One region of the Oikeobacillus pervagus genome, then DNA from elsewhere that is predicted to be linked to it. Evidence: predicted binding sites of a transcription regulator. Region 1 holds the regulator's gene; each other region holds the start of a gene.
What was found. Region 1 encodes Rex, which represses fermentation and respiration genes when NADH is low (regulators of the CRP and FNR family bind a similar motif). Its sites were predicted from a motif close to TTGTGAAATATTTCACAA; they were not measured.
Positions count from the first base shown of each region.

Region 1 (3,287 bases):
GTTTTTTTGGATAAAATCTTGAAGCTTTGCCACTTCATCTTGCTGTTTTTCGAATTGTTTCATTTCTCGTTCGTAGTCTTTTGCCTTTTGAATTAAATATTTACTATAATTCCCAACATACTTCTTTATTTTATGACGACTTATTTCATAAACTTGGTTGACCACCTTGTCCAGAAAATAACGGTCATGGGAAACGATCAAGATAGCACCATCATAGTTTTGTAAATATTGCTCTAACCATGATAAAGTCTCGATATCCAGATGGTTGGTAGGCTCGTCTAAAATGAGAATGTCCGGCTTTGTTAATAATAGTTTTCCTAAAGCAAGCCTTGTCTTTTGCCCACCGCTTAAAGTAGAGATTTTGGTCGAATAATCGTAGTCTTGGAAGTTTAATCCGTGAAGAACAGAACGAGTATCTGACTCATATTGGTATCCACCAAGTTCTTTAAATTTCACTTGTAAGTGATCATAGTCTCTTAACACTTTTTCGTATTTCTTTTCATCTTGGTAGATTGCAGGGTCTGACATGGATTGTTCTAGTTTCCTCAAATCCTTTTCCATCTTTTGCAGATAGTGAAAGACGGATATCATTTCCTCCCAAATCGACAAATTGGATTCCAAACCGGTATTCTGGGCTAAATAACCGATGGATACGTCCTTCGGCTTCATAATTTCGCCGGAATCATAAGACATTTGTCCGGAAATGATCTTTAATAAGGTGGATTTTCCCGCCCCATTTCTGCCAACAAGGGCAATTCGGTCGTTTGTTTGAATTTCTAGCTTTATGTTAGACAAAATTTGTTCGGCTGCGAAAAATTTTGAAAGTTGTTGTACTTGCAGTAAAATCATTTTTCTCACCTCTTATTCCTATTGTAAGTGTATCCTATTCATAATAAGGCAGGCAACAGTGAGGATTATTTTAAATGATTAAAGGAGATACGGTGCGAATAGGTTCAATGATTTGTGAAAAGATATTCAAAGTTCAAAGACAATCATAGAAAAATAGTGTATTATGTAAAAAAAGAGGTGTTCATGTTGTCGCAATTTACTCATTTTAATGAAGAAGGCCGAGCGAAAATGGTCGATGTAAGTCGAAAACCTGAAACAGTTCGAACAGCGATTGCTAGATCTAGCATTGAAGTGAATGATGAGATTTACGGGGCAATTCAAAATAATAAGATGAAGAAAGGGGATGTACTAGCAGTAGCGCAAGTAGCCGGAATTATGGCGGCGAAGAAGACGTGGGAAATCATTCCGATGTGTCATCCCATTCCGCTAAAAGGAATCGATCTTTCTTTCGAATGGGAGAAAAAAAGTGAGTGCTATCAATTAATGATTACCTCGAAAGTAAAAACAAAGGGGAATACAGGTGTAGAAATGGAAGCGTTAACAGCTGCTTCTGTCTGTGCATTAACCGTTTATGATATGTGTAAGGCGGTGGACAAAGGAATGGTCATAGGCCCTACCTATTTAATTGAAAAAACAGGTGGAGTCTCAAGTCCAGATTATTATAAACAATTAAATGAACAGCCTACATCAGATAGGGAAGAGTAAGTTATACGCATGAATCACGGAAAAGATTCATGCAATTTTACTATAGAAAAAAAGTATAGGTTTAGTGCAGTTGGAGGAAAGATTATGAATCAAGAATCAATGAAAATTCCACAAGCAACGGCAAAAAGATTGCCATTGTATTATCGATTTATTCAAAATCTCCATTCGTCAGGCAAGCAAAGAGTTTCATCTGCCGAGTTAAGTGAAGCGGTAAAAGTCGATTCAGCAACGATTCGACGTGATTTCTCTTACTTCGGTGCTCTTGGAAAAAAAGGATATGGATATAATGTAGGATATTTGCTATCTTTTTTTAGAAAAACATTAGATCAAGATGAAATTACGAAAGTGGCATTAATTGGTGTCGGAAATTTAGGCACGGCTTTTTTAAATTATAATTTTATGAAAAATAATAATACTAGAATAGATATTGCATTTGATGTAAATGCAGAAAAAGTCGGGAAGAAAATTGGGGATGTTGATGTCCATCATTTGGATGAACTAGAAGAAAGATTAGCTTCAGAACAAATTCATGTGGCAATTCTTACCGTACCAGCGCCAGTTGCCCAACAAATTACCGATCGACTAGTAAAAGCGGATATCAAAGGAATACTTAATTTTACTCCTGCCAGATTAACGGTACCTTCTTCGATCAGAGTCCATCACATTGATTTAGCTGTTGAATTACAGTCACTTGTTTATTTTCTAAAAAACTATCCTGAAGAAGTCATAGAAGAGACAAATTCTTAATAGAAAAAATGATCAAAATCAGTTATTATTAGAGGAAGGAGGTGTAGCATTTATGCCACTAGGTATCGGCAGTATTCTTATCATTGCACTTGTTGCTGTATTATTATTCGGTCCAAAAAAGCTCCCTCAATTAGGAAGAGCCGCAGGAGATACATTGCGCGAATTTAAAGACGCTACGAAAGGCTTAGCAGAAGATGATGATTCAAAAGATAAAAAAGACGCTAAGTGATGATAGGATGAAATAGAATGAGTCAAAATGAAATGACGATTTTTGAGCATATAAGTGAATTAAGAAAACGACTCATGATTGTAGTCGTTTTCTTCTTCATTGCAATCATCGGCAGTCTTTTCTTAGCTGAACCGATTATTCGTTATTTACAGTCAGCGGATGAGGCGAAAGAATTAACGATGAATGCTTTTAGAATGACGGACCCTTTGAAAATCTATTTTCAAATGGCCTTTGTGTTGGCTTTTATCATCACTTCACCCGTCATTTTGTATCAATTATGGGCCTTTATCAGCCCAGGGTTATATGAGAAAGAGAGGAAGGTTACTTTAAGTTATATTCCAATTTCTGTCTTCCTTTTCTTAGGGGGCCTTTCCTTTTCTTATTTTATCCTTTTTCCATTTGTTGTTCGATTTATGATGAATATGTCGGAAAAACTAGATATTCAACAGGTTATCGGTATTAATGAATATTTTCAGTTCTTATTTCAAATTACGATTCCGTTTGGTTTCTTATTCCAAATGCCGGTTGTCATGTTGTTTCTAACACGATTAGGAATTATCACTCCGATGTTTTTAGCAAAAATTCGTAAATATGCCTATTTCACTTTATTAGTCATTGCGGCTCTTATTACCCCGCCAGATGTGATGTCACATATGATGGTCACCATTCCACTTTGTATTTTATACGAAATTAGTATTTGGATCTCAAAAATTGGCTATCGAAAGGTAATTGAGGCAGAAGAGCAAATGGAAAGGGA
Region 1 is NZ_JAUSUC010000052.1:8,013-11,299, forward strand. It holds gene abc-f (ribosomal protection-like ABC-F family protein) at 1-849, opposite strand, end outside; gene moaC (cyclic pyranopterin monophosphate synthase MoaC) at 1,036-1,554, shown strand; gene J2S13_RS14475 (redox-sensing transcriptional repressor Rex) at 1,639-2,301, shown strand; gene J2S13_RS14480 (twin-arginine translocase TatA/TatE family subunit) at 2,354-2,530, shown strand; gene tatC (twin-arginine translocase subunit TatC) at 2,548-3,287, shown strand, end outside.

Region 2 (3,287 bases), on a different contig from region 1:
TCAATCGCATTTTGTGCGAATTCACGAGCAATTTTTGTCACTAAATCTTTTTTCACTCCAGTTATTTTCTCCTGCCATCCTGGTGTGAATGGAATATCATCATCATATGAAGTGGCTACTTCACCACCGATTCCACGATCCACTCCATAATTTGCTAGGACTAGATCAAAAACACTCGTATAGTAGATTTCTTCCCCATCATTTTTGATGATTTTTTTCATTGGTACGGCACGTTCTAATGTATGATTGCCTTCATCTGAGAAGTAAGGAATGAGCACTTTTCCGATTGCTTCTTCTTTCCCTAGTAAAGTAAGACATGGGTCAATGGTTTCATTCGTCTCCTCATCTTGGAGTTTTAAATTCCATTTTCCTTTCTTTTCCCAACGAGAGCCCATCGTGCCATTCGGTACAGCAAATTGGTTAGATTGCTCATTCCAAACAACAGGTTTCCAGTCACTATTTTCCGAGACTCTTCCGATGTCACCAGCATTTAAGAATCGGTCAGCGGTAAATTGATCTCCCGATTTTTTTAGGGTGACTAGAAATGGGAAATCTGTATATTTTTTTGCGTAGTTTGTAAAATAATTAACTTGTTGATCAAGATAAAACTCTTTTAAAATAACATGTCCCATCGCCATTGCGACAGCGCCGTCCGTTCCCTGTTTCACACTTAGCCAATCGTCCGCAAATTTTGTTGATTCAGCGTAATCAGGGCTCATGGATACGACTTTTGCTCCGCGGTAACGAGCTTCAGCTAAAAAGTGGGCATCTGGGGTACGTGTTAATGGGACATTTGAACCCCATGTAATAATGTATCCAGAGTTATACCAATCAGAGCTTTCGGGAACATCTGTTTGATCCCCCCAAACTTGCGGAGAAGCAGGAGGAAGGTCAGCATACCAATCATAGAAACTTAACATTGGACCTCCCATAAGCGACATAAAACGAGATCCCCCAGCAAAACTTAACATGGACATAGCAGGAATAGGTGAAAATCCGACATTTCGGTCAGGACCATATTTCATGACCGTATATAGGAGAGAAGCTGCTACTAATTTAGCGGATTCTTCCCAAGTAGAACGAACAAATCCACCTTTTCCTCGAGCTTGTTTATATTGCTTTGCTTTATCTGGATCTTCTACAATACTTTTCCATGCCTCTAAGGGGTTCGTATGTTTGGTTAATGCTTCTCGCCACATATTTAAAAGCACGCCACGAATGTACGGATATTTCACGCGAAGAGGGCTATAAATATACCAAGAGAAACTTGCTCCCCTAGGACAACCGCGTGGTTCAAAATCGGGCATATCCGGACCGGTAGATGGATAATCCAATTGTTGTCCTTCCCACGTGACAATTCCGTCCTTGACATATATATTCCAAGAACAAGATCCTGTACAGTTCACACCATGGGTCGAGCGGACTACTTTATCATATTGCCAACGACGGCGGTAGGCATTTTCCCATTCTCTATTTCCTTCATGTATTTCACTATGATTTTGATTAAAGCGCTCAGTTGGAGCAAAATATCGCAATCTTTTTGCTAAAGGTGATTTTTTTTGTTTCATGATTCGTACACTCCTTTAAGTTGTGCTAACGTACTTTCACTATAAGCTTTACTGAACTTAATAGGTGTTAAGTTCGTCACATATTATTTTACTGTCACAATATTGTCAATCGGTTTGAATATTAAGAATTTGGCATTATTCATAGAATTTTTCCTAAAAAAGGGAAAAAACTCAACAATTATTATTCATTTTAAAATATCGTTTGAATTGCAATAAAAAAATGTGATACAATTTTGTTGAATTCGAATTTTCTGACATATCAGGCAAAGGGGGAAAAAATGTGAATGTACCTTTAGTTTTGACTCAATTTTTAGATCGAGCCGTTACCTATTATGGTGATAAAACTGGGGTGATCTGTGATGACCGTTCTTTTACATATCATCAACTGAACGAACGAGTTAATCAGCTTTCACACGGATTAAAAGGTTTGGGGGTACAAAAAGGGGACAAGGTAGCTTATTTAGCGCCGAATACACTTGAAATGTTAGAGGGATTTTACGGAATCTTCCAATTAGGGGCTATCATGGTTCCGTTAAATATTCGTTTAAAACCAGACGATTATTTATTCATCTTAAATCATAGTGAATCTAAAATATTATTCGTGGACGGGGATTTATACGATTTGATTGTACCAATTAAAGATCAATTGGAGACGGTGAAAACAATTATTGTTCATTATAAAAATGAGGATACAAATGAAATCGATTATGATGTTTGGTTAAATGAACAACCGAAGACGGCTTTTGATCGAGCTCTATTAGATGAAAATGATGTTTGTAGTTTACTGTATACTAGTGGTACGACTGGAAACCCAAAAGGAGTTATGCTGACCCATCGGAATAATTATATCCATGCATTATCAACTATGCATCATTTGCGAGTGACTGATCAGGACAAATATTTACATATTTTGCCGATGTTTCATGTAAATGGTTGGGGTTCCCCATTCTACTATACCGCAAATGGCGCCACACATGTTTGTTTACGTAAGCCTAGTCCACAGGCTATTTTTGAACATATTCTAAAACATCGTGTTTCAGTCATGCATATGGCACCGACTGTATTAAATAGCCTTATTCAATATCATGAGGAAAATGTTCCACAAATAGAACAGGATGTAAGAGTTGTAATAGCAGGATCTGCTCCACCTCCATCTTTTGTGGCAAAAGTGGAACAAGAACTTGGTTGGGAATTTATTCAAGTATATGGAATGACTGAATCATCTCCATTAAGTCTATTTTCACGTGTTCGTAGCCATTTTGAAGATTTACCAATTAAAGAACAATATCGTATGAAAGCAAAGGCTGGGTATGCGATGATAGGGACGCAAGTGAAGGTGGTTAACGATCTCGGAGAAGAAGTGGAAAAAGACGGAAAACAAATCGGCGAAGTCATTGTACGTGGAAACGGTGTCATGTTAGGATATTGGAAAAATCAAGAAGCTACAATGGAAGCGATTCAAAATGGCTGGCTTCATACAGGTGATATGGGAACAGTTGATGAGTATGGAAATGTGGATATTGTCGATCGTAAAAAAGATGTCATCATAAGTGGCGGTGAAAATATTTCCTCCATCGAAGTAGAAGGGGTACTATATGAGCATCCAGCGGTTTTAGAAGCGGCGGTTATTGCGGTTCCTCATGAAAAATGGGGGGAGACACCACATGCTTACGTTGTATTAAGAAAGGATAAAACCGTAACAGAGAAGGAATTAATTGA
Region 2 is NZ_JAUSUC010000049.1:5,247-8,533, forward strand. It holds gene J2S13_RS14215 (nitrate reductase subunit alpha) at 1-1,568, opposite strand, end outside; gene J2S13_RS14220 (long-chain-fatty-acid--CoA ligase) at 1,849-3,287, shown strand, end outside.
Region 2: a site for Rex is predicted at 1,633-1,650, ahead of J2S13_RS14215 (nitrate reductase subunit alpha). Genes of this name have one in related genera too.

Region 3 (3,287 bases), on a different contig from region 1:
CGAATAAACCCATCAAAGAAACGATATAGAAGGATAATGAAGAAAAGAGTACCAAATGAGAGGGCAATATTCGTTAAAGAACCAAAGTCTGGACTGTCTACTCCTCCAGCCATATTATTCATTGCAACCGGAATAAGAGTTACACCAATAATGGTCACGACAGAACCTGTAACAACTGGTGGAAAAAAACGAACCAATTTAGAAAAAAAGGAAGAAACAAGAAGGACGTAAAGCCCTGAAACTAAGATTGCTCCATAAACAGCGGAAATCCCGTATGAACCGCCAATCGAAATCATCGGCCCAACCGCTGTAAATGTACACCCTAATACTACAGGTAAACCAAGGCCAAAGAAACGGCCTTTTATACATTGTAAATAGGTAGCAATTCCACACATTAGAATATCAATAGACACTAAATAGGTAAGTTGTTCTCCTGTTAGTCCGAGAGCACCTCCGACAATGAGGGGAACAATGACTGCCCCGGCATACATGGCTAATACATGTTGAATGCCAAGAGAGGCCATTTTCATCTGATTATCTTTCATTATTTTCCTCCTCAATAAATTGCACCTTGCCGTTTTCTAAAGATTTAATTCTTGCTAAAGATTCCACTCTTAAATTTTGATCCATTAATAGATTTCTTCCTTGTTGAAATGATTTTTCAATCACAATTCCAATGCCAACAATCTCGGCCTCTGCTTGCTGTACAATTGAGCAAAGTCCTAAAGCAGCTTGTCCATTCGCTAGGAAATCATCTATAATAAGTACTTTTTCTCCTGAATGAATCCAGTTCTTTGATACCGAAATTGTATTCGTTTCTTGTTTTGTATAAGAGTACACTTCGGCGGTATATAAATCATCTGTTAAAGTTAATGATTTGCGTTTTCGAGCAAAGACAAGGGGGATCTCCAACTCTAATGCCGCCATAAGTGCAGGAGAAATTCCGCTAGATTCCAATGTTAATATTTTTGTAATCTTCTCATCTGAAAATCTACGAACAAACTCCTCCCCAATTTTCTTCATTAAAAATGGGTCTACTTGATGATTTAAAAAAGAATCTACCTTTAATACATTACCTGATAAGACTAATCCGTCTTGATGAATTTTATCCTTTAATAACTTCATGATGTTGCCTCCTCAAAAAAATAAATGTAAACAAAAAACCCAAAGATGATCGGGCATTCCTTCTTGAGTGAAGCAATGCCCAATCATCTTTGGGAATGAAAAAAGACACATGCGTTTAAATATGTCTTTCTCTTACATTGTTCACACATAGTCAGATTATTTACGGTAATCTGGTAGAAACTCGCAAGCCTTATTCTTGCCATTATATATGTGACTGAATATGAATAATTTATTATCATTATATCAATTTAACGATAAAAATCAACCTAATTCCCGAACATTAAAATAATAAATGGATATAATAATCGTTTTTTCTGAATTATCCGCCAATGAAAAAATCCAATTTTGCCTTATTTTTCACTTCATCCACCTATTTTACATCTTCTCTTCCTCTAATCAGTTCCAAGTTGTATCTTGTTGATTTGTTCAATAGTCGTCATTCTTTTTCATTTTTCTTCACATTATTTTCACAAAAGTGCATACAATCTGTGATTTATATCACAGATTAAGTTCATTTTCCTCACTATTATGATGGTAACGGGGTATATTCCGTTATTTATTGAAGGGAGTGATTTCCTTGGCAAAACCAGAAACAAAACAAGTACAGGTAAAAGTAGACAAAGAAGAATCTTCATCATTGAAAGGCACCTTATATTCTGTATTTGGAATTGGAATCTTTTTAATTATTACATGGTTGGCAGTATTACTAATTTTCTTAGAGCGTTTTTAAGAGAGAGGGGAGTTTTTGATTATGCACATGCATCGCTATGAGAAATGGTGGCTTGTATTCGGTACAGGATCACTCGTTGTATTTCTATTCATTCTTGGAATAAGTGCCTTTCATCAAGGCCATACACCTCCAAGTGCAAAAGCCTTTGTCAATCATGAACAGGTGGACAAAATTGCCCCGTTCAATGAGCCAGGGTTAAAAAAAGTGGAAGGAAAAGATTGGGACTATGAGTTAGTCGTACTAGCATCTGCATTCTTTTACAATCCTGGGGAGGTCGAAATTCCGAAAGGTTCAAAAGTAAAAGTAATTGCTACTTCAAAAGATGTCGTTCACGGATTCGGAGTAGCTGGCACTAATATTAACATGATGCTAGAGCCTGGGTATATTAGTGAATATGTCACAACTCTTGATAAAGCTGGAGAATACTTAGTTGTTTGTAATGAATATTGTGGTACAGGTCACCACACTATGAAATCAATGATTAAGGTGGTGGATTAAGCATGAATAAGGCACTTGAAAAAATTGATCGCAAAGATGCAAAACTGGCCATGGCCCATTTATATGTTGCTTTTACAGCGCTTGCACTCGGTGGTTTAGCCGGTTTACTACAGGTATTAGTACGTTCTGGAAAATTCGAATTACCAGCAAATATTGGTTATTATCAAGTATTAACGACTCATGGGGTATTACTCGGACTGATTCTTACAACTTTCTTTATTCTTGGTTTCCAAACAGCAGCTGTTAGTCGGACTTCAGGGACATTCTCGGATGGGCAAAGATTAACCGGTTGGATCGGTTTCTGGGTCATGTTAATCGGTACAGCGATGTCAGCAACCATGATTTTATTAAATGAAGCTTCTGTACTTTATACATTCTATGCTCCACTTAAAGCTCATTGGATCTTTTATCTTGGACTGACTTTTGTTGTGGTAGGAAGTTGGGTTGATGGAGCCGCCCAAATCTCGAAATATATTTCTTGGCGTAAACAAAACCCTGGTCAACCTGGTCCTTTATTAACATTCATGGCTATTATTAACGTGGTCCTCTGGATTGTCGCAACACTTGGAGTAGCAGCAGAAGTATTATTCCAATTACTTCCTTGGTCGCTTGGTCTAGTGGATCGTGTAGATATCTTGATTAGTAGAACATTATTCTGGTATTTCGGTCACCCATTAGTTTATTTCTGGTTATTACCTGCTTACATGTGTTGGTATGTGATTATTCCAAAAATCATTGGCGGGAAAATTTTCTCAGATTCTTTAGCTCGTATGTCTTTTATCTTATTCTTATTATTCTCAATTCCGGTTGGTCTTCATCACCAATTGACAGAGCCTGGAATTGATGCTGGATGGAAATTCCTCCAAGTTGTATTAACGTTTATGGTTGTCATTCCATCTCTTATGACTGCATTTAGTTTATTTGCTACTTTTGA
Region 3 is NZ_JAUSUC010000001.1:26,639-29,925, forward strand. It holds gene J2S13_RS00145 (nucleobase:cation symporter-2 family protein) at 1-545, opposite strand, end outside; gene J2S13_RS00150 (xanthine phosphoribosyltransferase) at 535-1,125, opposite strand; purine riboswitch at 1,254-1,355, opposite strand; gene J2S13_RS00155 (cytochrome c oxidase subunit 2A) at 1,703-1,855, shown strand; gene J2S13_RS00160 (cytochrome c oxidase subunit II) at 1,877-2,353, shown strand; gene J2S13_RS00165 (b(o/a)3-type cytochrome-c oxidase subunit 1) at 2,356-3,287, shown strand, end outside.
Region 3: a site for Rex is predicted at 1,612-1,629, ahead of J2S13_RS00155 (cytochrome c oxidase subunit 2A). Genes of this name have one in related genera too.